Regions from separate parts of the Providencia manganoxydans genome, predicted to be linked through region 4. Evidence: predicted binding sites of a transcription regulator. Region 4 holds the regulator's gene; each other region holds the start of a gene.

Region 1 (7,707 bases), 1.4 Mb from region 4:
ACTTGATAACCGAGGTCATGAGCCAAGCGGGCGCTACTCTGAATTGCCATTAATGTACTCACTCCTCCAAACAAGATGTGGTTAATATTATTTTCCTTTAACCAATGATCTAATTTATTGCCTGTAAAGGCACTAACACCTTTTTTTATCATAATCAGATCACGTAACTGGACATCTAATTCGTTGACCCATTGACAACCTACACTACTGAGTTTTAATGCCCCCAATGCTTTTGCGCGATTAAACATTGGCGAGCCAGCAGGGATATCATGATAATCATCCGCGAAGCCAACTTTGACCCAAATAATAGGAATATCGTTCTCGCGGGCATAAGCAGCTGCTTGATTAGATTTTTCAATCACATTACGTTCTTGAGTTTGTTGATAGCTGGTATTTGATAAACCATTTTTACCGACTATTTCTTCAATCAAGTCAATAATAATCAGAGCTTGTGACATGTGTTTTCCTTCAGTGAATACTTATTATCTAAATTTTAATCACCCAATGTGTAGGTATATCAACGTAGAAACATAAAGTATATCAACATTAAGGTAAATCAATAATGAAACCCACACCTTTTTTCTCTAAGCCGTCGGTTACACGGATCACCGCATTAATTTTGGTTGCTAAATTTTGTACGATTGAAAGTCCAAGTCCACTACCAATTTCGGTTGTTCCAGGTACTCGATAAAAACGAGAGAAAATAAGTTGGCGACTTTCATCGGGTATTCCTCGTCCATTGTCCTGTACTGTGATCGTGGCTCCAAAAGGGGTTAAGTCCTTAATGGTTATTTTGATTTTACCTTTTTTATCACTATATTTAATCGCATTTTCTAGCAAATTAGTAAAAATGGTGCTTAAGGCTAGTTTATCGGTGGTAATTAGAACACTATTGGGACTTTGTAACTCAATATCAATGTTCTGGTTAATTGCATGTGGTACATGTAATGAGGTGATATGGGAAATTAATGCGGGTAAGTCGATGAGCTCTTTGTTTAAGGGAAAATCTTCAGCTTCTAAGCGTGCTAAATCAATCAGCTGGTGGGACAATGATGCTGCGTGATTTAATGTCGCCTGCATATCTTTAATAATTTCTTCTTTTTCTTTTATATTTTGTATTTGCATGAGCAAATGGAGTTGAGCAATAACCGCGGCAATCGGAGTTCTTAACTCATGGGCAGCATCAGCCATAAAGCGTTTTTCACGTTGATTCGCAGAATCAACACGAGACATTAAATTATTAATTGCTGTAATAATAGGGCGAATTTCTTTGTATTGTTCTTTTACTGCTATTGGCGTTAGGTTACCGGGCTGACGGCTGGAAATAATGGTTGCCGCTTGCCTTAATGGCCGTAAGCTAAAATAAGCTGTAACAATGATGGCAATCAGCATAAGACCTAAAATAAATAATAAGGGAATGGCTGTCCCTTCAGCCGGACTGCCGATTATCGATTTGCGATCAAAATAGGATTCACCTAAGATCACTTGGATAGTGTGTGTATTATTCCATGCAACAGTGAAATGCCATTCAGGGTATTGTTTTTTTAAATGTTCGAATGTCGTTTCAGCTGAAATATTAATCTCATCACTATTACGATAAAGGACATCACTTTTGCTATTGCGAACGACAACGAAAGGTTTATAAGATACCTCTAATCCATTCTCCATCGCATCGGTATACATTTTTTGTAATGAGGTAGCGATTTGGTCAAAATATTCAGGATTGTTAGATACCGCACCTAGCGTATCCGCAAAACCCTGAGTCACTATTTTTTGTTGGCGATTAAAGTCATCGTCAATATCCGGTAGATAGAAAAATTGTAGCCAGCCAACAAATAGCGCCCACAATAAAACGACAGAGCTTATCTGTAAGAAAAAAGTATAGATAAAAAAGGATTTAACTTTCACTTGGTTGCGCTTCTTTTTTGAGTAAATAACCAATACCGCGGATCGTGATAATGCGGTCTTTACCTATTTTACGGCGTAAATTATGAATATGGACTTCGAGAGAATTGCTTTCAACTTTATCATCTAGCCCAAATAAGCGTTGTTCGAGATCGGCCTTACGCACCACATTATCGGCATTTTTTACCAATTCATATAATAATTGATATTCTTTACCTGAAAGTAATAGTAATTGTTCATTCAGTGATACTTGATGGTTTAATGGGTTTAGTTGGAGGTTATCCAGTTGCCAAATTTCAGAGGAAAACCCAGCCATACGGCGGCTGACTGCTTTGACTCGAGAAATCAACTCAGGCATTGCAAATGGTTTAGTTAAAAAATCATCCGCACCGGAATCTAGGCTAGTTACCAAATTATCCATTTGATTACGAGCGGTTAGGATAATAATTGGAATTGACTGGCCCGAATTTCTCCAGGCGATTAATGCTTCATTGCCATCACCGTCAGGTAAGCCTAAATCTAATAACATCAAGTCGAAATTACGTGTATTTAATTGATGTTTTGCGTCAGAAAGTAATCGAACCCATAGCGGGTTAAAGCCAGCCAACTCTAAACCACGGCATAGCGCTTTGCCTAGTTGAAGATCATCTTCAACTAATAAGATATTCATTTTATCACCTCTATAGACCTAGAGCGCGGTATCAATAGGTAGTCATTTATTAACGATTATAATCGTCATGTTTTAATTTGTCGTACTTTTCATTTGTGGATAGAAACGATGTCTATTCGTGCCCGTCACACAGTTTTTCATCTTGTCAGCGCCTCACTAACTTATTGCTTAGCGGCATCTCGAATTATATAGAGGTTAACCCGACAAAACTAATGGCGTCTTTAATAAATCCTTAAGGTTGGTTTAACCAATTTTTAAGGTAAGAAATATGAATAAGATTATTATCTTAGCACCTACTCAGTTATTGGAATAAAGAAAATGAAATTAAAACTAATTGAGATCCCTATTTTTGTGATGGTTATTTCCATTGCGTCGGTTTTAGTCGGGAAAAATATTGAACATACATCAAAAACATCACTATCAATGCTTTCATTGAAAGAAATTAATACCTGTAAAAGAGAGAAGCAGTGTATTACCACTGGAAAAATCACGGGTGGAATAAAAAGCGATCTTAACCCAATAAAAGAAATTAGAACTTTTATTCGTAAAAAAATATATTAATAAAATAATCTAGGATTTATTAATGAAAAGATTGAAAACGGTAGCAACGATTGTTGTAGGGCTATTGCCGCTTAGTAGCTCTATGGCAGGAGAAAGTGTTTTGGTATTAGGTGGCGGAGCTTCTTTTATGCCAGCCTATGAAGGATCAAGTAAATATTTGTTTTCACCGCTGATTGATTTGAATTATGGGTACATTTCTGATGATTATGGTGTATTCAGCATAGGTTTAGAGGGGGTTGAGTGGGCAATAGGAATAACAGAAAGTCTGACTTTTTCTAGCCGAATCGGTTATGACGCAGGTCGTGATGAAAAAATTGGTATTTTGGGAAGTAAAAATGAAGATCTCAAAGGAATGGGGGATCTTGATGGTTCAATGACCGTCGGTGCGGAAATTAATTACAGCATAAAGGATTACCAATTATACGCATCTGTTGATATGGCAACCTCAGATCGTAAATATGGTGGTCGTGATATTGGTCGAACGGTGAATGTAGAGTTAGGTGGGATAGGCTACTATCAAATAAATGATAAGTGGGATGTTGAATATACGCTGGCTACCGTGTGGGGAAATAAAGCATATAATCAAGCCTATTTTGGTGTTTCTAAACAACAAGCTAATCGCTCACGTTTTAATGAGTACGATGCAGGTAGTGGATTTAAAGATATTCATAGCGGCGCGATTTTAAATTATAACGTCAATGAAAATATGATCCTTTATACCGGCATTGGCGCTTATTACCTTGTTGGCGATGCAGCAAAAAGTTCGCTCACTGAACAACGTTTAGGCTGGGTAGGTCTAGGCGGTATTAGGTATACATTTTAGACTATCATTATAATTTAAAGCATCTATTGATAATGAAAGGAATGTTGAGTTAATGACCTCACATTCCTTTCATTGGTATTGAATGTGTGGGCTATTCCTCTGGATTTTGTTCAGGGATCCAGCCATCATCCATCCAAATTTCTTCTAATATTTCTTCAATGCGAACTTTATCTTGCGCTAATTTAGTTCCTGAAATATTAATGCGTTGACCTGAACTAAAACCAACGCGAGTGACCATATCGGGATATTGCGGACTAAGCTTCCGTGCGACTTCAGCCTCTAGAGCTTGCAGCATCACATCACTTGGTTTTTGTGGTGCATTTTTATCAAATAAAATTTCAATGCGTAACATATTCACCTCAACTCAATACTGTATTGATATACAGTATTTTTAAATTGAGTGAGGGATAAAGTCAATATCTGGATGATAATATTTTTTATAATTTGAAAGGCATCTAAAATATAATGGAGGGGCTGTTAATTTATTTAATTAAAAACAGTAAGTTAAGATATTGGCTTGTTGATGAGATTAAAAAAAACCAGTTGCTAGCTGATTGGGTTTGGGTATGCTAACCATCATTATTTAACGAAATAAGAATGGGTTTAGCACGTAATGTTGATAGTAAAAAGACTGAGTAGTAAAGATACGTTAGAAATAGCCAATATCAATCACCTCTATGATTCAGCATTTCCAGCTTATGAAAAAAGAAGTTTTCAAGGGCGGCAATTGATCCTTAATCATCAAGATTATTATTTATACTATTTTACTGAGAACGAGGTATTTATAGGTTTTGTTGAGTGCTGGAAAATTAATGATTTTTATTATGTTGAGCACTTTGCCATATCTTCTAATCTACGAGGTAATGGATATGGGCAAAAAATATTGCAACTCCTGAGTAAGCAAGTGAACAATATTATTTTAGAAATCGACCCTGTTATAGATGAAATAAGCCGAAAAAGATTACGTTTTTATCAGCACTGTGGTTTTAAGCAAAATGAGTATCAGCATTTTCATCCAAGTTACCATACCGAGTTTGCACCACATCAATTAGAGGTTTTGAGCTTTCCAACCACTATTGATTGGCAAGTTTACCAACAATTTAATCAAAAACTTGCCGATGTGGTGATGGATCCTGCATTGCTATAGCAATAATAATCGGTCTATTGGTGAATTAATCTATTAATTTGCAGACATAAATTAATTCAGGATCATCGTCATCAAGGTTTTCAATGACTCCACTAGCTAAAAATTGTGTATGATTTAACAAGGCTTGCATAGCTGTATTAGATTGATTAGTGGAGGTAAATAGTTTGCTAGTTGTGCAAATGAGTTTGAGCTGATTAATCAGCTCAACGCCTAAACCAAGACGCCGAAATTGCTTGCTCACCATCAACATCTCAATAAATCCAAAATCAAAAAAGTGATAATGCAAAACAGCATAAGCATAAATTTGTGTTTCTTGTTCAATTAAATAACAATTTTTATCTGCTACCCACTGAGCAATTTTTAGTGCACGTTCGTGGGTTTTTATACTGTCAATCTCAATTAAGCCATCAATATCTTGTGGAGTTGCAAGGCGGAAGTGATTCAAAACAAGTTCCTATTGATAAAGTAACGCGATATCAGCCAACAAAGACTGAAATTTGTGTAAATATAGCTAAATAGAATATTTGAGTATGATGAATAATGATAGTGTGCATAGGATAAAAATAAATTTATTGGGGCTGTTATGAATCTATTTAACCAAGTTCTTAATAGTAAAAAGGTAGGATGGTTAATCACCATTATTGGTATCTATTTTACTGGTTTCCCAGCAGAAGATAAAAATCAACAAGATGAACGCAAGTAAGAGAATAGCGTATCTAAAAACGCAGTTGATGATTAATTATACTTATTCATATAATAACTCCATATAAACGAGGGAGTTAACCATGTCACAAAATATTTATGATAATCCACAGTTCTTTGCCGGTTATGCAACGTTACCTCGCTCTATTCATGGCTTAGCAGGTGCGCCAGAGTGGGAAAAAATGCAACAATTACTCCCCTCTCTTTCAGCTAAAAACGTGCTTGACCTTGGTTGTGGCTATGGGTGGTTTTGCCGATGGGCGGGTGTGCAACAGGCAAAATCGGTTACTGGACTTGATTTATCCAGTAAAATGTTAGCAAGAGCGATCGAGCTTACTCAAGATGATAATATAGTTTATCAACAAGCCGATTTAGAAACACTTTCGTTAGCTAAACAACAATTTGATTTAGTATATAGCTCGCTGACACTACATTATATCGTAAATATTTCATCTTTAATTTCAACTGTTTTCCAGTCACTTAAACCTGGCGGCCAGTTTGTATTTTCTGCTGAACATCCTATTTTTACTGCGGCTATCCATCAAGGTTGGTGTGTTGACAATGAAGGATATAAATCATGGCCTGTAAATCAATATCAGATAGAAGGTGATAGAAGGATGGACTGGTTTGCGGAAGGGGTAATAAAACAGCATCGTAAGTTATCCAGTTGGATAAATATGTTGGTTAAAACTGGTTTTGAAATCATTGAAATAGATGAGTGGGGGCCTACAGCTGCGCAAATTGCAGAAAATCCGTTACTTGAAGAAGAGCAAGAACGGCCAATGTTGTTTCTATTAAGTGTACGTAAACCACTTTAAACTGATCATCAGATAGAAGCTTTAGCATATAAGGGGTTGAGCTTCTATTTTTTCCATTGACGTCGTAAAAAAATAAAGAGAACTACGGCAATAATGATAAGTAAAAACCACGTTAAAGAAGAGTGTATCGGTAAGGCGAGTATCGCTGAACTAATAAAATATCCGCAAGAAACAATAATGACCCCCCATAAGGCTCCTCCCAAAATATTTAATATAAAAAATTTAAATGGATTAACTTTACTCGCTCCGATAATGATTGGGCCCACAGTTCTCAAGCCATAAGCAAAGCGAATAGCGATAATAATGAAATTTTCATGTTGACGGATCAATTGTTGGACACGATTGATTTTTTTCTGATGACGGTGAAATTTAGGTAAGATCTGAGAGCCAGCAAAGTAACCAACGTAAAATAAAACATTATCACTGACTATGCCCCCTAAAGCGGCAAATAACATCACCCAAGGGTAATAAAGTAATTGGTTATGAGCAGCAACGCCAGATAGAAAAGCGGCGGTCTCACCTTCTATCATGGCACCAAAAAAGGTAGCCCAATAACCATATTCTGTGATCCAATTTGTGAATTCTGCTGTCATTTTTACCTAATTAGTCTAAAAGAAACTCGCTGAAATATTGATACATAACCCTAATATTGCCATATTAAATACAAATGAAATAACGGACTGAAGTAATACTGCTCGGCGCATCGGGCTTGAGGCGATTTCCACATCAGCAGTTTGCGATGCTACAGCAATGGTAAAAGAAAAATACATAAAGTCCGAATATGTTGGGGCAAGGATCTCATCAGGAAAACGTAGCCATGGTTGTTGCTGATTTTCATTACTATAGTATAGGTGCGCATAATGCATCGTAAAGCCCGCAGGGAGTAATAGCCATGAAGAAATGAGTGTAGAAGCGGTGAGTGCATAGGGCACAAATTTATCGGTTTTCGGAAAGTCGCCATGTCCACCTAATGCAAAAAATAGTACCAGTAAACTGACACAACAACCAGCAACGAGGAAAAAAATCACCATACGAGCACTTTCATCTTCGACTTTAGTGATTTCTCGAATGTTCTTAGTTT
Region 2 (7,707 bases), 2.1 Mb from region 4:
AGTTATCCAGTGCAATTAAGTTGTTGGCTTCAGGGAAATAAGTCACTACACAACGATCAGCCATATCATAAATCACCACTTTTAGGTTATCTAAACGACGATGCGTGCGTTTTTGTTCACTATCTAATGCGATAATATTCACCCTATCACCCGCAGCTAAGTTCTGCTTCTTAGCCTGTGCTTCGCTAATAAACATGACATCTCGCTGACCGAACACACCGCGATAGCGATCATTTAATCCATAAATAGTGGTGTTATATTGGTCATGACTACGTACCGTTGCTAATACTAACTCACTGTTTACTGCGGATTTTGGATCTTCAATAACGCCTTCCGTGGTCAGGAAATTAGCTTTACCTGATTGAGTAAGCCAACGACGCTCTGCAGCCGCATTGGTTAAATGAAAACCACCCGGCACACGAATGCGTGCATTATAATCATCAAAGCCAGGTAATACCGCTTCCATTGCATCACGAATTTTATCGTAATCATCGATAAATTCATCCCACTCAACCTTTGTATTTGGTAATGTTGCTTTTGCCATACCAGCAACAATTGCACATTCAGATTTTAAATAAGGGCTAGCAGGTTTTAACTTGCCATGCGATGCATGAACCATCGACATGGAATCTTCTACTGTAATGCTCTGAGGTCCTGTTTTTTGCTCATCTCGCTCAGTACGACCTAATACAGGGAATAAAAAGGTATTTTTTGCCGTTAATAGATGAGAACGATTTAATTTAGTACCAATATGTACCGCTAAATCTAATTTTTTCATTCCCTGATAGCAGGCATCCTTATCAGGCATTGCAACCGCTAAGTTACCTCCCATGCATATTAAAGCATTCGCTGTTCCCTCGGATATCGCTTGCATACTTGCCACCGCTGCGTGACCGAATTCCGCTGGTGGTTTAAAACCAAAACGCTGCTCTATCTTATCTAAAAAAGATTTGCTTGGTTTTTCAGTGATCCCCACTGTACGATCGCCTTGGACATTTGAGTGACCACGCAATGGGCAAATACCCGCGCCTTCACGCCCAATATTCCCTTTGAGCAGAAGTAGATTAACCAGTTGTTGGATATTCTGAGTGCCATGTTGGTGCTGGGTGATCCCCATTCCATAACAAATAATCGTGTTATCAGCGTCAATATATAACTGAGCAATTTGTTCTATTTGCTCTTTTGATAACCCACTAACACGTAATATATTTTCCCAGCTCGTCGTCATGACATCATGTTTAACGGCATCGAACCCAACAGTATGTGTTTGGATAAAATCATTATCTAATATAGATGGCTTGCCTTGAGCAATTGCCTCATCATCTTGCTCCAGAATACAGCGTATGACACCCTTTATTAGCGCAGTATCGCCACCAATACGCACTTTGTAATAATGCTCCGCCAGAGGTGTGGAATCAAAAGTCAGCATTTCCGCGGGATCCTGTGGATATTCAAATCGCTCAAGGCCACGTTCTTTAAGCGGATTTATGGCAATGATTTTTGCACCGCGTTTTGAAACTTCACGCAATGAACTTAACATTCTTGGGTGATTAGTTCCGGGGTTATGCCCAATACAAATAACCAAATCGGCTTTATCAAAATCTTCTAATAGGACGGTTCCTTTTCCAACGCCGATCGAGGCTGCTAGCCCGACGCTGGTTGGTTCATGGCACATATTTGAACAATCTGGAAAATTATTCGTACCATATTCTCTGGCAAATAATTGATATAGAAATGCAGCTTCATTTGATGTTCTGCCAGAGGTATAAAACTCAACAGTATTAGGATTTGAATAATTCGCTAGGCATTTACCTATTTGTCTGAATGCCTCATCCCACTCAATCGCTTCATAATGATCAGTTTCAGCATTATATTTAACCGGATGAGTTAAACGACCTTCATTTTCTAAATCGTAATCATCCCATTTTAATAATTCAGTTACAGAATGTTTAGCAAAAAATTCAGGGGTTGTTTTTTTTGATGTGGCTTCCCATGACATCGCTTTAGCACCATTTTCGCATACATCAAATGAAGCATAATGTTTCGGATCAGGCCATGCGCAGCCAGGGCAATCAAAGCCTTCTGGTTTGTTCATTTCAAACATAGCAATAACATCGTGACTCACATTCATTTGACCACGAATAGCTTCTGCGACGGCTTTCACGGCTCCCCAGCCTGCTGCTGGACCTGTATAATTTTCAATTTTTTGTTTCATTTTCATTACTCTTTCAAATTTAAATATGGCAAAGAATAAATATCAAATAATTACATTCTAATTATGATTTAAAATAATTTAATTATATTCAATTGAAAATATAGCAAATAATATTAATTACAATAAGTAATTATTTGATTAAATGCGACTTCAATATTAAATTCAAATGATAGTCGTATTTAAATATTTAATTATGATTACTTATCAATAGAATTTAAAAGTAATGTCTTCATGATTACTTCCAGACTAGCTTTCAACTAAGTGACTGATTTCGTGATAGGCTCTTCTTTTTAAATAATTATTACTGTTAATTCCCAAACTGTCACTATAGAATCGAGTTATATACTAAATAATTCGAGTTGCAGGTAGGCAAGAAGCGAAGATAGATGGAGGAGTATAGAAAACAACTAGCTGAGCGTAGTTCCCCCTGTAGCTTGAAGTATGACGAGTATAGTGAAGACCAAAGCAAAGCGAGGTGAGTCATGTGGCAAGCAATGTATCGTTTATTAAGCGAACACTTAGGTGAAGCAGAATTTCATAACAAAGAAATTCTCTCTGGCGGTGATATTCATCACACGATGAAAATCGATTATGGTCAACATACCATCTTTGTAAAACAAAACCTGCGTGAGTTTTTACCTTTGTTTAAGCAAGAAGCCGAACAACTTGAAATGCTTGCTAAAAGTAACACGATCACTGTCCCAAAAGTTTATGGTGTGGGTAGTAATAAACATCATAGTTTCCTGCTTCTCGAATACTTTCCCCTCAAAAACTTCGATTCAACTAATGCATGGCGTTTTGGTCAACAACTCGCTCACCTCCATCAATGGGAGGAACAACCGAGTTATGGGTTCGATTTTGATACCATGCTAGGCACTATCGTACAGCCAAATAGCTGGGAAAAACGCTGGAGCTCTTTTTTTGCAGAGAAGCGTATTGGCTTACAATTACAATTGGCAGCAGAAAAAGGCATGGTATTTGGTGATATCCAACGGATCGTTGATGTTGTTAAAGAAAAGCTATCCGGTCATCAACCGCAACCATCACTATTGCATGGTGATTTATGGCCCGCTAACTGTGCTATGACTGCTGAGAATAATGGGCTGTTATATGATCCAGCATGCTACTGGGGAGACAGAGAGTGTGATATCGCCATGCTCCCGCTATACCCCGAGCTTCCTATCCAAATTATTGATGGTTACCAAAGCGTATGGCCGCTACCTGCCGGATTTATTAAAAGACAGCCTATTTACCAACTCTATTACTTACTTTGCCAATCAAATATCTTTGGCCTTGAAAAGAGTTACGTGCATGCACGCTCTATTATTGATGAATTACTTGATGGGAAATAATTGATACGTTGGCCCAACACAATTGCTGGGCCAATAAACTGATGATTTACCAATTCAATAATTTCAAAGCAAAGTAAATCGCAATCCCGAATACAATTGGCCAAAAATAAAGAATAAAGAACTGGGTGAAAATAGTATGACGAGGAATAGTCACTTTTGCCTCAAGCTCTTCTTTTGAAATATCATTACCTTTGGCTTTTTCTAAAATAACGTGATCTTCAAGGCTTTCACGAATAAATTTAATTTGTCGGTACATACGTAGGCCTGAGGCACTCAACGCTAAGCCAACAAAAATAAAAATAAAGATCACCATAAAACCAATATTTGCACCTGAAAACCCTTCATTGACATGAGGTACAGGAGAATTATTCCAAAACATATTCAAAAATGGTGTACTTTGCCGTGTCATTTCTGCCATTAGTTTAATAAAATCATTGGCTACTGCATTAATCCCCTCACCTTCTAATCCTTTCATACCCGCCAATTTTACCAATGAAGCTAAAGTTGAAATTAATGCTACAAGAAAAACAATCCAACCGAGTATACGCTTGCCGATTGCGACATAACTTGCAGTCTGGTAATTCATTATTAACCCTCAAAAATTTTTTTTATAACTAATCATAACTGAATTTTTGAGAAGCCACCAAATTTACATTGGCTAATATTCCTCAGATAATGATTTTCAGATTATTTAACTCATTAATTCCTAAGCTATTAACAAAGAAAAATGTTCAAATATATATAATCAGTTGCTGACTTGCTACAATGCGGTGTCTCACTAAAAGGCTAGCAGTTTCAAGTTGGCTTAAAAAACGCTATGAATGGAGTTTTGATATGTACCATAACTTATCCATCCAATCCGTTATTTTTGATATGGATGGCTTACTGATTGATTCGGAGCCTTTTTGGGCACAAGCTGAACACGAAGTTTTTAGTCAACTAGGTTTAGACCTTTCCGTTGCCGACAAACTGCCTGATACATTAGGCTTGCGTATCGACCATGTGGTTGAACTTTGGTACCACGCTTCACCATGGCAAGGCCATACTCTTCAACAAGTCGAGCAGATGATCATTGACCGTGTTATTGGGCTTGTTGAAGAGCAGCGTCCCCTTCTTTCAGGCGTGCACCATGCACTTGATCTCTGCCGCTCAATGGATTTGCGTATCGCATTAGCCTCTGCATCGCCACAATACATGCTAGAAAAAGTCCTAAACTTATTTGAAATTCGAGATTATTTTTCTGCGGTTGTTTCTGCGGCCGAGCTGCCTCACAGCAAACCGCACCCTGAAGTTTATCTTAATGCGGCTGCTTTATTGGAAACCAAACCAATTCATTGTGTATCGTTAGAAGATTCATTTAATGGAATGATAGCAGCTAAAGCCGCTCGAATGCGTTCGATTGTTGTTCCTGATAAACAACACTTTAACGACCCTCGCTGGGGGCTTGCTGATGTGAAGCTATCTTCACTTGAGCAATTGACTGAAAAATACCTACGCTAATCGCCCTATTCGCTGCTTTCTTACTCATCCCTATCACATATCGATAGGGATAGAGCACAAAAGTATAAAACTCTAACGTTATCGACTAATAACTAAGAGTTTTTTTCATTTTTAGCCCTATCATATTCTTTTTAAACACTTTATACTGCCCGTATAACTGTATAGATAAACAGATGGTAATTTATCCACCATGACCGCTGAAGGGCACCTGCTATTTTCTGTCGCCTCATTAGTAATGGCACATAAGTTAGAATTAACGCCTGAGCTTGCTCAAGGTGATTGGCTGCATATGGTGCCTGGCGCGTTACTCGGCGCACTATTACCAGATATCGATCACCCTTCTTCTATACCGGGTCGGTTGCTGCGTATTTTGTCATTACCTATTTCCAAATTGTGTGGGCATCGTGGATTTACTCATAGTCTAATTGCTTGGCTGTTGCTTTCTATAACATGTTATCAATGGCTTGCGGTACAATGGCCAATTCCCAGTGATTTACTTCAAGCCTTCTTACTTGGCTATATCAGCCATTTAATCGCCGATATGCTAACCCCTTCGGGGGTACCTTTCTTATGGCCGCTGCCTATACGTTTCTGTTTTCCTATCTTGCGCAGTAAATCAAATAAACGTGCAGAACGCTTTATTGCTATCGCATTGACAGTTTGTGCTTTTTCGCTACCCGCTAGTTATAGTTTTGATTTATATGGCCAATTTGAAGGCATTATAAAATATATTCACAATCAAATAGATATGCATAACTCTGCATAAGTGTCAGTTTTGTAATATACTGTAAGCATCAATCATCATAAGTTATTACTTTTCGGTATAAGAATTGTCATTTATCTACTGATAACATATAACCAGTTGTTAGGATGAGCTAATCCCTTATAACCTTTAAGGTTGCAACGCTAATAACATAATTCAAAAACTGCGATTGGAGTTCGGAATGAATATTCCTTTAATAATTAATGTGCTTGTCTTTATAGCACTACTGATACTATTAGCAAAACTCGGGGCAAAGGGCTGGAGCCTGTCGAAAAAAGTATTGGTTGGTTTAGTTTTCGGTGTTGCCTACGGTGTCGTGCTACACCTAGTTTATGGCAATGGTCATCAAACAGTTAAAGACTCCATTCTTTGGTTTAATATTGTTGGTAATGGTTACGTACAGCTATTACAAATGGTGATCATGCCATTGGTTTTTGCTTCTATATTGAGTGCTGTCGCACGCCTACACAAAGCCTCTTCTTTAGGCAGGATCAGTTTCTTAACCATCGCTACGCTACTATTAACCACAGCTATTGCGGCACTGATTGGTATCTTAATGGCTAACCTATTTGGCTTAACCGCTGAAGGTTTGGTACAAGGCCAACAAGAAACCGCTCGTTTAGATGCTATTCAAAGTAATTATGTTGGAAAAGTTTCAGACCTAACTGTTCCACAGCTGATTTTATCATTTATTCCTAAAAATCCATTTGCTGATTTGACTGGTGCAAGTCCAACTTCAATTATCAGCGTGGTTATTTTTGCTGCTTTCTTAGGTATTGCAGCCTTACAACTATTCAAAGATGATAAAGAACGTGGCGAAAAAGCATTAGCTGCGATTGATGTATTACAAGCGTGGGCAATGAAATTAGTACGTTTGGTGATGCGTTTAACACCTTATGGGGTGATGGCGTTAATGATCAAAGTCGTCGCAAGCTCTAACCTGTCAGACATCATTAATTTAGGTACTTTTGTTATCGCTTCATATGTCGCTATTGCATTAATGTTTATTATCCATGGCATCTTTATCGCGGTAACCGGTTTAAGCCCAATTAAGTTTTTCAAAAAAGCGGGTCCAGTGTTAACTTTTGCATTTACTAGCCGCTCAAGTGCAGCAAGTATCCCACTGAACATTGAGACACAAACGCGTCGCTTTGGTATACCTGAATCTATTGCAAGTTTTTCAGCTTCATTTGGTGCAACAATCGGTCAAAATGGTTGTGCCGGTATCTATCCTGCGATGCTCGCTGTGATGGTCGCACCGACTGTTGGGATCAATCCTTTTGATCCGCTCTGGATTGCTACCTTAGTTGGTATTGTAACTGTAAGTTCTGCTGGCGTTGCTGGTGTGGGTGGCGGTGCGACTTTTGCTGCACTGATTGTTCTACCAGCTATGGGGCTGCCTGTAACACTCGTTGCCTTACTAATCTCAGTTGAGCCATTAATTGATATGGGTCGTACAGCATTGAACGTGAGTGGTTCTATGACTGCTGGTACGGTTACCAGCCAACTCATGGGTGAAACGGATAAAGCTATCTTTAACCAAGAGGATGATGGTGATTTGAAACACGTCTAACCCTCAGTGTTATTCAACTTTTAAAGCCTGCTGTTTAAAGCAGGCTTTTTTGTTGTCAAAATAATTTAATTAAATTTATTTATCGTACGGATAATTATAAATAACAGGATTAACGTCTAAAAAACCTTGCCAATAGTTAATAGTACGTAAGATAATATCGCCTGAGTAACGATTCTGGGCCTCCTGCCTATGTTACGTCAGCCCGTCTTCTGCGGGTCTCTATTATCAAAATTGTTAGTGGTTTTATATATGACAAATATTCATATACTAAAAACTGATCCTGTCAATAACCCTTGTATAAGCT
Region 3 (7,707 bases), 530 kb from region 4:
AATAAAATTAAACTATTTTACTTTTTAGCCAATCTGTCGTTTCACTGAGTGCTCGTTGAAAATTTTCAAAAACTGGGCTAGCTGGAAGTGTTAATAAATGGCTGTCCATAGATGATCGAATAATTAAATCCGACTCCGCTTTTGGACTATAAATATCATTCTTCCAATGCACCGACATCATTGGCACTTGACTCCTACGACCTAAAAGCCCTTGATTTTTTAATGAATAACAACTTAGCTCATGTCGAAGTGCCGCACCATCTACGTAGTAAATCCCTAAACGGCTAGCAAAAACATCTAACTCCATTCGAGGGATATCGCTTTGATATTTATCTTCATGTAATAAACTATGAACAATAGGCCCCAATGCAGCAACCGCTTTAATTTTATCAGGGCACATATAAGCTAATCTTAAGGCTATATTTGCCCCAAAGCGTAAGCCAATAAGACCAAAGCGTGTATGATCGATCCAAGGGATGGTATCTAATTGCCTAACGACTTGCTCATGTAAAACACTCGTTTCTTGTGAGAGTTTATATTTAACTGAATAGCCGATAGATGGCATATCCAATGTCAGCATGGCAATGCCAAGAGGTTCAAGGTATTCCCGGAAATAGCGACAGTAATCAATTTGCAAACTATCAAGCGTGCCACAAATCATCACTGTCGGGTATGGGCCTTGGCCTGTTGATGGAATATGTAAAAAGCCACAAACCTCTTTATTACCATCAATCTTAAATGAAATTTTCTTCAACTTATAACGTGAAAACTGTGCAGCACTGTCATAAGCCTTACAAGCCAATACAATCGCTTGGTCCGCTAATTCATCACCTTTAATAAAAGGGTATGCCGCGATACTGTATAAATTTGCTGCACGTAACCATGCTCGACTGGCTTGCTCGCCACTTTCAAACTGTAATGCATTTTGTTGCCAGCGCATCGCTTGGTTTGACCATTCAAAACACCAATTACCACGCCGATTACCGATAATAGTATCAAGTAAATTATTATCACTACGCTCTGCATCAGTAACCGCAATACGGCTCAAAACCTCTTCTATTTCTAAAGCATCAATACCACGCCAGATCCACATTAAGCGATTGATCATTCGGTACCAGCCTGCATGTTGCGTACCACTGAGCGCAGAATGACTTTTTATAATCGGTGGGCTATAAGCAGAGTATGAAACCAGTGTCGATGTTTCGGTCTGCCTAACTTTTGGCTTGAACAGTTTTTCGGAAAGATTTTGTTGAGTCATTTAGATAACCTGTTGGTTGAGCTAAATAAAAAAGGAATGCCATCGCATTCCCCTATCATATCGTTTTATGTTTTAATTTATTAGGTAATAATGTGTTAATAGGGTATTTCTTCTATCCTAACGTCAATTATTACCTTTTATTTATACTCTAAACAATAATGATTACTTATCCTGCTCACACAAAGGCTTAACAAATACAACGCCCATATCCCACGGTTGTTCAATCCATGTATTTTGCGGAATATCCACAACATAATCATCAACTAATGGGCGGCCTGCTGGTTTTGCAAAGATAGTCACAAAGTGTGCTTTTGGATACATATCGCGGATTGCTTTAGCAGTGCCGCCAGTATCAACAAGGTCATCAATAACAATAAAGCCTTCACCATCACCTGGGGCACGCTTAATCACGTTGAGGTCACGTTGGTTATCATGATCATAGCTAGAAATGCATACAGTATCGACATGACGAATACCCAGTTCACGTGCGAGAAGCGCACCAGGAACAAGGCCACCACGGCTAACAGCGATGATACCAGTCCATTGTTCGACAGGTAGTAAACGTTGTGCGAGTTTACGGGCATGTATTTGCAACATATCCCACGTTACGACATATTTTTCGCTCATAAAATTTGGGTCCCGACAGCTGAGTAAAACTGAAATGTGTCTTGCGGAAAAAAACGTTGCGCGAGATTATAGTGATTTGGTTCGCTAAAAACCAGCAAAAACGGATAATTGAGATCAATTAATATCATTTACACTGACTATTTATCGCATTAAGGTGTATGCTGAGATAATCAGTTGTATGGCTTGAATCACTTCACCATGCCTTTTTCACAGAATAAATTACTGTGCTCTATCTAATTTGAGATACAGCTAAACTGTAAAAGAGTGAACGACTAGAAGTAATAAAAAAACACTATAGTGGTTACTATAAACAAAGCTATTATTTTTCAAATTAGTACAGCAAGTTAAAGTATTTCGAACATGTATACTCTAAATAATTCGAGGTGCAGCTAGGCGGCAAGTGAATGGATCGCGAGTCGCGTACATCAGTATGCGACTGATGCCAGTGAACGCCGTCACCATACCTTAACGCAAGGTGCTGTTACTTGAAGCCTAATGAGTTATAACCAAAGTCGTATTAGGAGATCTAACGTGTCTGAACTCGCTAAACTGTCACCACAGCCATTATGGGATATTTTTGCTAAAATTTGTTCAATCCCCCATCCGTCACATCACGAAGAAGCGCTAGCAACACATATTATTGAATGGTCAAAACAAAAAGGTTTTCACGTAGAACGTGACCAAGTTGGTAATATTTTGATCCGTAAAGCAGCAACCAAAGGCTATGAAGATCGTAAAGCCGTTGTTTTACAAGCTCACTTAGATATGGTTCCACAGAAAAATAATGACACCGTTCATGATTTTACTAAAGATCCAATCCGTCCTTATATCAACGGAGAATGGGTAACCGCCGAAGGGACCACTCTTGGCGCAGATAACGGTGTAGGTATGGCATCTGCACTCGCAGTTTTAGCTGATGATAGTGTAGAACATGGCCCACTTGAAGTATTGCTAACCATGACCGAAGAAACTGGTATGGATGGCGCATTTGGCCTACAAGCTGGTTGGTTACAAGCAGACATACTGATCAATACTGACTCAGAAGAAGAAGGCGAAATCTACATGGGTTGCGCAGGGGGCGTGGATTTCACAGTCACCTTTGATTTAGCTCGTGAAGCCATCCCACAAGGTTATAAAACCTTTACCATGACGTTGAAAGGTCTAAAAGGCGGTCACTCAGGTGGTGATGTGCATTTAGGTTTAGGCAACGCTAACAAGCTACTGGCACGCTTCCTTGCAGGACACCAAGAAGATCTTGGCTTAAAACTGCTGGAGTTTACCGGTGGTACCGTTCGTAATGCGATCCCTCGTGAAGGACATGTCATTATTGCGGTTCCTGCTGATAAAGTGACTGAATTAACTGCACTCAGAGCGCGTTATGAAGGTATCTTAAAAAATGAATTAGCCGTCGTTGAACCAAATTTAGTCCTGCTATTAGAAGAAACGCAAACAAAGCTACAAGCTCTCACTGAAGACTGCCAAAAACGCTTTGTATTCTTCTTAAATGCGGCACCAAATGGTGTTATCCGTATGAGCGATGTGGCAAAAGGCGTTGTTGAAACTTCCCTTAATGAAGGTGTTGTAACAATGACAGACAAGCAAGCTGAAGTGATCTTCTTAGTTCGTTCATTAATTGATAGCGGCAAAAACTATGTTGTTAACATGCTGACATCAATCAGTAAGCTTGCACAGGCTAAGTATAAAGCCGAGGGGAGCTACCCGGGCTGGCAACCAGATGCAGACTCACCAGTCATGCATTTAGTCAGTGAGACATACCAAAAATTGTTTGGTAAAACACCTAATGTCATGGTGATCCACGCTGGATTGGAATGTGGCTTATTCAAAAAACCTTACCCTGATATGGATATGGTTTCTATTGGCCCAACCATTCGTGGCGCACACTCACCTGATGAGCGAGTACATATCGCGAGTGTCGGTGAATATTGGAAATTATTGACAGCTGTTTTAAAAGCAATCCCAGTTAAAAACTAATTTTAAGTGGCAAAGCGCTCGTCATAAGGCGAGTGTTTTGCCTACTTAAAGTGCTAATAGCAATTGCCTTTCTATTTGTGGGCTTTGAAGAGTAACATGCAAACCAACTAACCTAACCCCTCGATTTTCACGGCGATTTTCCCAAACTTGCTTAGCTAATAAAATTAAATCTTGCTTATCTAATATAGGATAAACATGTTCTTGGGTTGTTTGCTGAAAATCATTAAATTTAATTTTTACCCCTTGGCGTGCAATACGACGATCAGGCTTAACTTTAGTCAATCTTAGCTCTAACTCCTCATAAAGCTTATCAAGTAATGGCAGGCATTCTTCCCAGTGATGAATATCTTCAGCTAATGTACGTTCAACCCCAACAGATTTGCGTAGCCTTTCAGGGTTAACTGCACGTTCATCAATAGCGTGACAACGCTCCCACAACACTTGTCCAAATTTCCCCATCGATTTTATTAAACTAACAACATCATACTGTTGTACATCTGCACAAGTTTCTAATCCCATATCTAACAATTTTTGTGCCGTAACTTTGCCAACACCGGGGATCTTCTTCAATGGCAGTGAAAGAACGAACTCAGACATATTCTGTGGAGTAATAACATATTGACCATTGGGTTTATTCAGATCAGAAGCTATTTTGGCAAGAAATTTAATTGGGGCGATCCCCGCCGAAGCCGTAAGCTGCAATTCATCAAATATTTGCTGACGAATAGCTTGAGCTATTAGGGTTGCTGAACCATGATGCAGCTCACACTGACTAACGTCTAAATAAGCTTCATCCCAAGAAAGTGGCTCAATAAGGTCGGTATAGCGAGAAAAAATTTTATGGATATGCAAAGAAGTTTCTTTATAAAGCGCCATTCGGCCTGATACAACTTTTAGATGAGGGCACAGCCTTAATGCAACTGCCGTAGACATTGCACTATGTACTCCATAACGTCGAGCTTCATAGTTAGCGGTACTAATCACCCCACGACGATCGGCACTTCCCCCGACGGCAATAGGAATATTACGCAAGCTAGGGTCATCACGCATTTCTATTGCTGCATAAAAGCAGTCCATATCAATATGAATTATTTTTCGCACAGCAATTCACCAAAAGAAAATGAACAACTGAATAAATATACAGTATTTTATTTTAATGCGCAATTATTCAACAAAAATAAACTCGTCACCACTACGTAATCAAAAAAGCTAAGTTATTCAACAATAATCATATGTTCATCTGATTGAAACATATCGCTGTCAAACTTCTCTGTCCTCGAAGGGTTGTTAACAATTACGGATTGAAGTGCTCTCGAACAAAGTTAGTCCTAATTAGATGAGATATTGCATACAAATACTGAGAAAAGTATTACAAAAAGGACTCAAAAAATTAATTTAGCTTTATTCACACTCTAAATAATTCATGGTGCAGCTAGGCAATAAGTAAATGAATCGCTAAGAACTAGCACATTAGTATGTCACTAATGCGAATGAACTTAGTCACCATGACTTAATGGAGATGTTGTCACTTGAAGAATGACGGGTAGAAAACAAATATTTTTATAGGTAGCCAATATGATAAAAACGTTGATTCCACAATTAAAAAAAGGGATGGTTTTCAGTTTGTTTATTCTTGCCAGCCACAGCGCACTTGCTCAATCACCATTAATCGTGGCACATCGTGCCGGTACCGCTGACGCCCCTGAAAATACCCTTTATGCCATTAAGTTAGCAAAAGAAAATCAAGCTGATATTATTTGGTTAACTGTTCAGTTATCTAAAGATAATCAAGTTGTTTTATATAGACCTAGTGAACTCAAGGCGCTAACCGATAAGAACGGTGTAGTATCTGATTACTCAGCCAAACAACTCAACAAAATCAATGCGGCATATCAATTTAATAAAAAAAATAATATCCAATTGCCATTAGCAGAAACAACCATTGCTACGCTTGAATCTGTTCTTAAAAAATATCCTGATACTGAATTTTATATTGATTTAAAATCACCTGATGCAAATCCAGACATCCAAGCAGAAGCTATTTACACTCTGTTAGAAAAAACTAATGCCTTTAACAACACCCGTTTTTATTCAACTAACAATGCGTTTATAAAAGCTTTAGCGAAACGCTCTGATCGCATTAATACCTTTGAAAGCCGTGATGAAACTCGCACACTACTAGCCAATAATACGATGAATCATCAATGTTCAACATCAACTGAAGAAGCATCTAAAAAGCGTTGGTATGGATTTGAATTACATAGAAAAGTTGAAGTGATTGAAAAATACACGCTTGGCGAAGCACGTTCACCGGCAACCTTATCGTGGGATAAAGAAGCGATTGATTGCTTTAGAAAAAATGGTGACGCATACATAGTTTTATTTGGTGTTAATAACATCAATGACTATCAATTTGCTAAAGAAATTGGTGCTGATGCCGTGATGGTTGATTCACCACAACTATTTAAAAAATAAATTTATTTTTGGCTTAATTAAGCTACATTTGATAATTCATAATGTGTAACTAAATTAAGCCTTTTATATTAAATGTAAACCTATAATACAAAAAGAAAATTACATTCCCATGTAGGTATATAATACTATTCTTACTTGGTTCTAAGAAGGGAACATAAAATACTATTTTCATTAAAAATCAAAAAACATTGTAATTATTTTCAAGATAATAATAGATTAAAAATATTCCCCTCTTACAATCACATAATAGTTATTAGAAAACCCTTATCATTAAAAGCCAATAATAATACTTAATTGATAGTCATTAAAAATGATAATTAAATAATATAATAATATAATAATATAATAATGCTAAATTATATATTAAATCTTTATAATTAACGCCATAAAATAAAATATACTCTAAAAGAAATTAAAATATCATAATATAAAAAGCCAGTATTAGGAGTCATAATGAAATTAGCACCTATAGGTAACGTAACATTAGAAAATTTTTGGAACAGTGACCTAAAATCTTTTTCAATAACTCATACACATGATAAAATTTTACATTTAGGTACAAGCCATACCGAGTATGATATTAAAGATAAACAAATAATACATAATGCTTATACCCTTATTTATACGCCACAATATGATGACTATTGGAACGTGACAATTACCACTGCAAACGGTGAAATTTGGCACAATACAAGCCGTTTAAAATGTAATATAAAAAAGGAAGATAACGGAAATGTTATTATAGGAGTAAATGGTGATTCTCAAAGAATGTATGTTGCTTTCCCATTCTCCAGTACATGCTCAATGTCTCTAAAAAAAATGGATTAAAAAATTTAATACCAAAACAATCAAGAGAATATTTCGATAAAAACGTGAAGATATAACCTTAACTGTCACCAATACAGCTAAGGTTATAAGATAATAATTAAATATTTTAGATAATACGGTTTTTTTCCAACATCTTTTGGCGAGCTTGCTCACGTGCCATACGCTTTTTACGTGCATCGCAAGGCTCAGGGCAATCACAGACTTTTTCAACGCCTATGCTGCTTAACCCCCCACAACTACCTTGAATGCTTTTACGCTTAATAATGTACCCAAGTGACATGCCTAAAAATGCCAGTAGGAACAAGATAAACGCTGCAATAAAAACATTTAGCATCCTATCCCCCTAGTGTTACTGCTTCTTCTGTAAGAATGGTTCGAATGCCTTAGTATAGCGCTCTTCAAACCCTTTTTCTGTTTTCACTATCATAAATACTGGAATATTCATTTTTTCCGCTACAGCAAAACCGGTTTCTGGTCCTAAAACATTTAACCCTGTAGATAAGCCATCAGCGCTCATACAGGTTGGA
Region 4 (7,707 bases):
TTGATATAAACGGTTCCACGTCCAACCAAGTACTCGATCAGTCAATCGTACAGCTTCATAAGAAAAGTTAGCCGCTATTTCTTCCATCATACTCACAGCATTTTGCTGGGCTTTTTTCAATGGTATTTTTTTGCTGCGAGCTTCGTCTTCAACCGCTTTTTCAATTGCTTTTGAGGTCAATAATTTATTGAATAGCTCTTGGCGTACAGGAAGTTTGGGGCCGACAGCCGCAAGACGTTGGCGTGAGTAATGAATGCGTGCAACACGTGCCAATTTATTCGCGATAATGGTATCTGTACCATGCTCTTGTGCCATTAATCCCATCGAGACAATCGGTGAAAATCGCACAAAGCTGTCTCGCCCAAGCCAGATGACGGCGAAGAATTTTTGAATACCATTGAGCAAACGTAATGGCGGTGCAGGAGTATGCCCTTCACGTTCACGCCCAGGAGCACGACCAAACATGACAGACGCAGGCAATAGCTGAATGTCGAGATTCGGATTACTGCGATGTAAGTCTAGGTAGGCATGAAATATTTTTACCGACTCTTTACGCGGATCTGGGGAGTAGTAGCGAAAGACCCGCGGGCCATCATCAATAAAGACGTAAGCAGGTAATTTAGTCCCGTTGATGTCATTATCGACTAAAGGATCAGGCAAGCCGATAGATAAGCATTGGTGACGTAATGTTAAAAGGTCAGATTTTGAATGGTAAGGCAACACATATAATGTGGGCCGAGTCGTGTCCAGCTCAAGCTCTGAAATTGGGTCCGTTGGAATTAATTTACTCTTTACCAGTAATTTAAGTGGTAAATTCAACGTGTTGTAATATATTTTACGCCATAGTGACATAAATGATTATAGCCTCTTGTTAACAATGCTTTGTAAGCATACCAGAAATCAACGGGTAAATCTGTTACTGACAGTTAACTTTGACCGCAAAAAATGATGAACGTTTGTAAGTTTGAGGAATAAATATGGCAAACCAAACTAAGGGATTCACCCGTGTAATTAAGGCTGCGGGGTATTCTCTTAAGGGATTAAAAGCGGCATGGGTGCATGAAGCGGCATTTCGCCAAGAGGCGGTAGCTGCGATCTTTGCGGTAATTATTGCTTTATATTTGGACGTCAGTTATGTCGATCGGCTATTACTGATTAGTTCTGTTGTGCTGGTAGCTATTGTAGAGTTAGTTAATAGTGCAATTGAAGCGGTTGTCGACCGTGTTGGTAGTGAATACCATGAATTATCGGGACGAGCAAAAGATATCGGTTCGGCGGCGGTATTTATCACAATTGGATTGGCGCTAGTTATCTGGGCTACAGTATTGTGGCAGCGTTATTTTGCTGGTTAGTCTTAAAGTGTCGGTTAGTCTCGATAAATGTGGCACTTCCGTGATTTAAGTGTTTCAAATCTTCATTTACCTGTATATACTCACAGTCTGACTGTATAAACAAACAGGGGAACGAGATGAAAGCACTGACGGCTAGACAACAGCAGGTTTATGATCTGGTGCGCGATCACATTTCTCAGACGGGTATGCCACCTACACGCGCTGAAATAGCAGCAAGCCTTGGTTTTCGTTCGCCTAATGCGGCAGAAGAGCATCTTAAGGCGTTAGCGCGTAAAGGGGTTATTGAGATTGTTTCTGGTGCTTCTCGCGGTATTCGTTTACTGCTTGAAGAAGAGAATGATACTCAAGGGCTTCCTCTGATTGGCCGTGTAGCTGCGGGTGAACCATTATTAGCTCAAGAGCATATAGAGAGCCACTATCAAGTTGATCCAGCACTTTTTAAACCACATGCGGATTTTTTACTGCGTGTGAATGGTATGTCGATGAAAGATATTGGTATTATGGATGGTGATCTGTTAGCTGTTCATAAAACCCAAAATGTCCATAATGGGCAAGTTGTGGTCGCACGAATTGAAGATGAAGTAACGGTAAAGCGTTTTAAACAACAAGGTAATCGTGTCGAATTAATCGCGGAGAACGCTGAGTTTGCACCTATTATTGTCGATCTACGCCAGCAAAACTTCACGATTGAGGGGTTAGCTGTGGGGGTGATCCGTAATGGTGAATGGTGCTAAGATTGCATCGTAAAGATGATTAAAATGTTGCTGGCAGATTGTACCCATTAATGTTTTTGGGGATCTGCCCGCGATATAAGTGTTTATTTTTCAATTTAAAGCGTGATGGGTAGGAAAACGGATGGTTTAATATAGCCTATCAGCCTATCAGCCTATCAGCCTATCAGCCTATCAGCCTATCAGCCTATCAGCCTATCAGCCTATCAGCCTATCAGCCTATCAGCCTATCAGCCTATCAATAGCTCTTTTTTTAAGTTTTTTTCTTTGTTTTTACTGAGGGCTGTTGATGATCATGATCGCAATGTTGATGATCTCGGCAATTCACGATTTCGCTGCAAGCTTGGCATACCCCATGATTTTCTACCACAGTATGACGTAGCTGAAATTGATTTTGTTTGGCTAATTCTAAAATGGCAGCTTCAATTACCCCACAATCACTTTCGGCGACACTGCCGCAATGATCACAGATTAACATTACTGATATATGACTCGGGTTATCAAAATGATGGCAAATAACATAGCTATTAGTGGATTCTATTTTATGAATAAAGCTTTGTTCCATCAAAAACTCTAAAGCACGATAGACAGTAGGGGGTTTAGCTTGTGGTTCTACTTCACGGAGCAGGTCAAGTAAATCGTATGCACTGATGGCTCCGTGTTGTTTAGCTATCAAACGTAAAACAGTTTCTCGCTGCGATGTGAGCCTAACACCTCGAGCTCCACATAACCGCGCAGCCATTGCGAGCAACTTTTCTTCATTCATTTTTTTCATGGTCGAGAGCCCTACTCAAAACTGTTATTGCTGTTGAGGGTAGTCTACCATAATTTAGAAATATCTAGGTAATCCTCGCATTTTTAATGAAAGTTACCAACAAGTTTTAGTTCTGTTGCTTGCCACTCAATAATTTGATTTAGAGATGGTATAACTCAATTTGGGGAAAAGGTGCCTTATTAAGCCAAACTCATTGAGCATCAGGGCATACTCCATTAACAGTGGATGAATCAAATAGTAAGCAACATGAATTCTGTTCGGTCGTTTGTCATAAAGCGATATCAGCCAAATTATATAAAATATGAGCGATAACTATATTCATTTATGTTTGATATTAGGTTGGATATTAATTTTGTATCAATAAGGATTATACAATATATACTCGTCATACTTTAAGTTTCAGCGTTGTTGACTACGTTCACTCACGCCCGTCACATAGTGCTCTATGCTCCTGGCGATTCGTTCACTTGTCGCCTAGCTGCACCTCGAATTATTTAGAGTATAAAAGTTAATATTAACGTTCCCATTTATACTAAGTCAACTTTAGTGACTAATGAAACAGTTATTCCTAGTATATTTAGTAAATGAATTATCCTTGCTATGGTTACACTAAAATAGTGTGCTTATTATTTTTTCATGTTGCTAGTATTTTGATTTTTTACTTTTCTACGTAACAAGTAAAAGATGAGTAAGCTTCATCTGTTAGAATATAAATATCATCATCCATTTTAGTAATGCTAACGTAGTAGTTTATCTTTTCTTCTTCTAACTGAATAAAGTTGGCAAATAACTCTTTTGGCACATTATCTGAGTTTGTTATAGATAGTTGGCTAATATGTATGGAATAATGATGATTTTTATCAATTGATTGAAAGTTAAAGTATATAGCTCTATCTAAGCGATAAAATACATTGTTTTGTTTTATATAGCCATACATCTTTATTCTACCAGTATTATCATTGTCAATGAGAATATTGGTTTTTGATTTTAGTATCAAGCCTTCATCTGTTCCGTTATCTTTTATCCATAAAAGTTCTGAATGACACATATTAATATTATGGCTTTTTTGATGAAGAAAAACTGCCGTAAATAAGGCTGAAAATACAGCAAGCAAAGATAATAAAATATACTTTTTCATTTAAATTCTCTGATCATTGATCGAGACACAGTCATATTGAGTATTTTTTTCTTTACAAATACTGATAGAAAGGTTTTTATCAGCAGGCTGCATATTGTTGGGTTCTGAAAGTAAAATGATGCGTTTCGGCTGATTACAATCAACATTATATTTATCAAGTTTTCTATTGATAAAATCGAGATGATCTTTAGATGAATTTTCAGCTAAATGAATGGGGATCTGAATAATACATTGAGCTCTTTGGTTCACTGCAATGTAGCCATTCATTTGCATACTGGCATCAGAATCTTTTATAAAATGAAAAGTTAACGTTAATGAAACAGTAATAATTGCAATTAAAATGAATAAAACATAATTATTTCTAATGTTTTCTTGTTTTTTTACTGGTTGAGTTAATGCGGTTTCATTCTTATTTTCTTGGGCAACAGTTAAGAATTCATGAATTTCAGCATTTTTGTTTATTATGCTTTGATTATCATGTGTTTTATTAGGATCAATACTGTTCTCATCGTGATGAACAATATTGGTTGATTTGGGTTTGTCACCATAATGTATAAATTCCTCTTCTGGTAAGCTAGATACACTATTTTCTTGGGTGATTATTTCTACTGTTTTACAGTCAAAGCGAAAACCTCTTTTAGGTACTGTAACAATAGATTTTGGATCAATACCAATAAGTTCAAATTTTTTCTTATTTCACTAACATAGGTGTTTAAGTTATTGTTTGAGCCTACTAATCCATGTTTTTCCCAAACATTGGTAAGTAAATCATCTCTGGTCGCTATTTGGGACTCTTGATTTAGAATAATTATTTCATTCAATAAGCGGGATGCAGGCTTTGAAAGCTCAATAAATTGATCTGTCTCATTATTTAAAAAAATGAGACACTTTTCAGTCTCAAAAATAAATTTATTATTAATGAGATAGTTTTTGATCTTTGTCATAAATGTAGCTTGCTCTCTCTAATTTTAACTCTAGAAAAATTTGATTTTTATAATAAAAGGAAAAAAACGTTTTAATGGAAAAATTGTTAATTTATATGTTTTTTTATAAATATTTGTAATGCATATAGTTTAAATAGGGATGCAATTAACTTTAAGTATTGAGCTATGAGCTTTTTTGAATCCTGAGTTCAAATATATTGATCTGAGAGGTGTAATGGAGTTATAGAGTTTTTTTTGCTGTTGGGTGGATTTTTATTCTTAATAAAGAATTATTTCATGTGTAAAAAAATATATATATCTAAAATATAGGTTTGGGTATCATTGTTGTATTATATTTGGCTATTTATTAAGAATGGTCTTAAGTGTTAATACCTATATATTTGGATGTTATTTAATAATTTTAATTTAAGATAGAAAATTAAAATGATTTCTAATTAGGTAAGGAGGAAAAACTCCTTACCTTACCTAAGTCATATTAATAATTATATTCAATACCCAACCAATAATTACGGCCCTCTTCTATATAACCTTTTGTATATTGATATGATTTATCGAACAAATTATTTATAGATGTATTTACGGAGATACCTTGACCTAGATCATAATCAATACGAATATCTGTTTTAGCAAAACCACGTACTTTGTCATTATTATCAATATAATTAAAAGCCCAACTTCTTGCTTCCTCTGTTATTGTGAAACTGAGAGGCTCATAAGGAGTGAATTTGACCCAGACAAATGCCTTGTGTGACGGTAATTCAGCAATATGTTTTACGCTATAATGCTTTGGATCTGCATGAATATAACTATAATTTAGACCAATGGACATCCAATCGGAGATTTGTCCATTACTGCCTAGATCAATACCCGCGTAATTCACTTTGCCACTATTTCTATTTTGATAAACATCTGAATCTTCTGTGGGATCATAGTACATATAATGAGCCATAATCGCGTCAGAAACATGATTATAGTAAGCGCTTGCATTGTAGGACCAATTAGGGGTGATATAGCCTTTATAGGTTAAGTCATAGGTAAGTGCGCGTTCGGCGTCAAGATGGGGGTTGATCACAAAGCTATCTTTATTTTTCATCTTGTTTTTGGTGTAGCGCTCTTTTTGTGTCGGGAAACGGCTTCTATCTGAAATAGAAAACTGTACAGTATCATTATTGTCTAAATGGTAGCGCGCCATCAATTCCCAGTTAAATGCACGTTGGCGATTGTCATCATAGGTTTCGATACCAGTAACAACGTTTTTTTTATTGTACAGGTAGCGTTTGCCATCATCACTACTGCGCCAATCAAAACCAATTCCACCGATAATATCTAGCTTGTCAGTTGCAACCCATTGGTATTCAGTCGCAACTGACCATGTTTGATCTTTGTAGCGATCATAGGGCACTTCTTTATTGCTACGAGCACGGTGAATATCCTCTTTCCAATGCGCAGCAAAGGACAGCATATCGAGTTCACGAAGTGTAAAATCAATACGCATATCAGCACCATTACTGTAGTCGTCATAATGGCTGTAGTTATATACCCCATTTTTATAATCTTTGACGGATTTGTATTGGTGAAGGGTATTAGTGAATTTATCGTGATAAAGGCGGCTTTGTAATGCAATATCGTTCGTAAGTTGAGTATTGCCATTAAAGTAAACGCTTTCTTTATCATATTCAGGCCATTGCCAAATCTGTTGTTTTGGGCTGTCGGCATTTGGTGCGCTATTTTTATCGCCATCTTGTTTTAAGTACGTGACGACATACTCATCAGTTTCTCTGGGGGTCCAACCCATTTTAAGCATAAGACGTTTATCATCTGTTGCAGAATTAGTGCGACGGCCATGGGTGCCAGCGAGTGGATTATCGTCTTCTGATGCGGGTAGGCCCATAAAGCGTTGTTTATATTGGCTTCCACTGATTTGAATAAAACCAAGATCATTGCGAGCACCCAAACGAGCACTGATATTATGTGCATTATCTGCACCACGAGCAAAGCCTTGATTCAGGTTAATATTAGCTTCTAACGGTTTTTTTGGGGTTGCAGTGGTTAAGTTGATAGCGCCTCCCATCAGGTTTGGTCCTTGTAGTAAAGAGGTATAACCTGTTGATAGCTCGACGCTGGATAATTCACTGGTCATAAAACGACCTAAATCTAATGTGCCATCATAAGGGACATAGGTTGGGATCCCATCAAAGAAGACCGGAACCTGACGGCTATCGAAACCACGTACGTTAACTTGCGTTTCGTTACGGTTGCCTGATTTTTGGATCACAACGCCAGGCATGGTACTCAGAGCTTGAGCAACATTGGTTCGATTTAATTGCTGCATTTGTGATTGGGTAATGACATGTTCATCAGCAGCAAGTGGCGTGCTCCAAACTGTCATAACATCACGATTGATTTTCTCTTCTGTCGTTTCCGCGAAGCTATGTGTTGTAAATAAAGCCATCCCAACCAGATAGGTAATTTGTTTTATTTTCATTATGAAATTCCAGTTTATATAATTCGATATATTATTTTTTATATAACGATAGTTAGCGTTTATTTAATTAAGTGAAAACCCCCAGCCAAATTGGTTGTAGTTTCGCTTAAGTTAGGTTGTTACTTGGGTTATGAGGTGGAAATTTTTACTTTAATATCTCTAGGTGGTGCGTAATAAGGCGCTGATGTTATAAACAAAGCAATACCCGTTTGCGCATATTCATTGATAGTTTGTAGATTGATCCCGCCAGCCGCTGATAAACGGCAGCTACGTTTTTGTTTA

The links. The regulator LexA, encoded in region 4, represses DNA repair genes until DNA is damaged. The targets are predictions, from matches to a motif close to TNCTGTATGTACATACAGNA.
Region 1: JI723_RS08510 (DinI-like family protein) is a predicted target of LexA. The motif match lies at 4,328-4,347, and genes of this name have one in related genera.
Region 2: JI723_RS12015 (metal-dependent hydrolase) is a predicted target of LexA. The motif match lies at 5,223-5,242, and genes of this name have one in related genera.
Region 3: dinB (DNA polymerase IV) is a predicted target of LexA. The motif match lies at 5,004-5,023, and genes of this name have one in related genera.

What each region holds. Positions count from the first base shown of each region.
Region 1 is NZ_CP067099.1:1,923,223-1,930,929, forward strand. It holds gene JI723_RS08485 (cysteine hydrolase family protein) at 1-458, opposite strand, end outside; gene JI723_RS08490 (ATP-binding protein) at 547-1,908, opposite strand; gene JI723_RS08495 (response regulator) at 1,898-2,575, opposite strand; gene JI723_RS08500 (hypothetical protein) at 2,894-3,136, shown strand; gene JI723_RS08505 (MipA/OmpV family protein) at 3,159-3,959, shown strand; gene JI723_RS08510 (DinI-like family protein) at 4,051-4,311, opposite strand; gene JI723_RS08515 (GNAT family N-acetyltransferase) at 4,573-5,106, shown strand; gene JI723_RS08520 (GNAT family N-acetyltransferase) at 5,132-5,551, opposite strand; gene JI723_RS08525 (class I SAM-dependent methyltransferase) at 5,892-6,626, shown strand; gene JI723_RS08530 (DedA family protein) at 6,671-7,219, opposite strand; gene JI723_RS08535 (DUF1345 domain-containing protein) at 7,235-7,707, opposite strand, start outside.
Region 2 is NZ_CP067099.1:2,672,214-2,679,920, forward strand. It holds gene JI723_RS11995 (FdhF/YdeP family oxidoreductase) at 1-2,215, opposite strand, end outside; gene JI723_RS12000 (fructosamine kinase family protein) at 2,698-3,567, shown strand; gene JI723_RS12005 (YniB family protein) at 3,614-4,153, opposite strand; gene hxpB (hexitol phosphatase HxpB) at 4,402-5,067, shown strand; gene JI723_RS12015 (metal-dependent hydrolase) at 5,258-5,833, shown strand; gene JI723_RS12020 (L-cystine transporter) at 6,012-7,403, shown strand; gene JI723_RS12025 (YkgJ family cysteine cluster protein) at 7,653-7,707, shown strand, end outside.
Region 3 is NZ_CP067099.1:1,079,207-1,086,913, reverse strand. It holds gene frsA (esterase FrsA) at 8-1,258, opposite strand; gene gpt (xanthine phosphoribosyltransferase) at 1,421-1,885, opposite strand; gene pepD (beta-Ala-His dipeptidase) at 2,417-3,877, shown strand; gene dinB (DNA polymerase IV) at 3,923-4,978, opposite strand; gene JI723_RS04745 (glycerophosphodiester phosphodiesterase family protein) at 5,453-6,352, shown strand; gene JI723_RS04740 (hypothetical protein) at 6,806-7,180, shown strand; gene nqrM ((Na+)-NQR maturation NqrM) at 7,287-7,514, opposite strand; gene JI723_RS04730 (FAD:protein FMN transferase) at 7,530-7,707, opposite strand, start outside.
Region 4 is NZ_CP067099.1:546,193-553,899, forward strand. It holds gene plsB (glycerol-3-phosphate 1-O-acyltransferase PlsB) at 1-852, opposite strand, end outside; gene JI723_RS02350 (diacylglycerol kinase) at 978-1,352, shown strand; gene lexA (transcriptional repressor LexA) at 1,469-2,086, shown strand; gene zur (zinc uptake transcriptional repressor Zur) at 2,337-2,858, opposite strand; gene JI723_RS02365 (FidL-like protein) at 3,517-3,996, opposite strand; gene JI723_RS02370 (hypothetical protein) at 3,997-4,269, opposite strand; gene JI723_RS02375 (winged helix-turn-helix domain-containing protein) at 4,602-4,940, opposite strand; gene JI723_RS02380 (TonB-dependent receptor plug domain-containing protein) at 5,416-7,425, opposite strand; gene modD (ModD protein) at 7,554-7,707, opposite strand, start outside.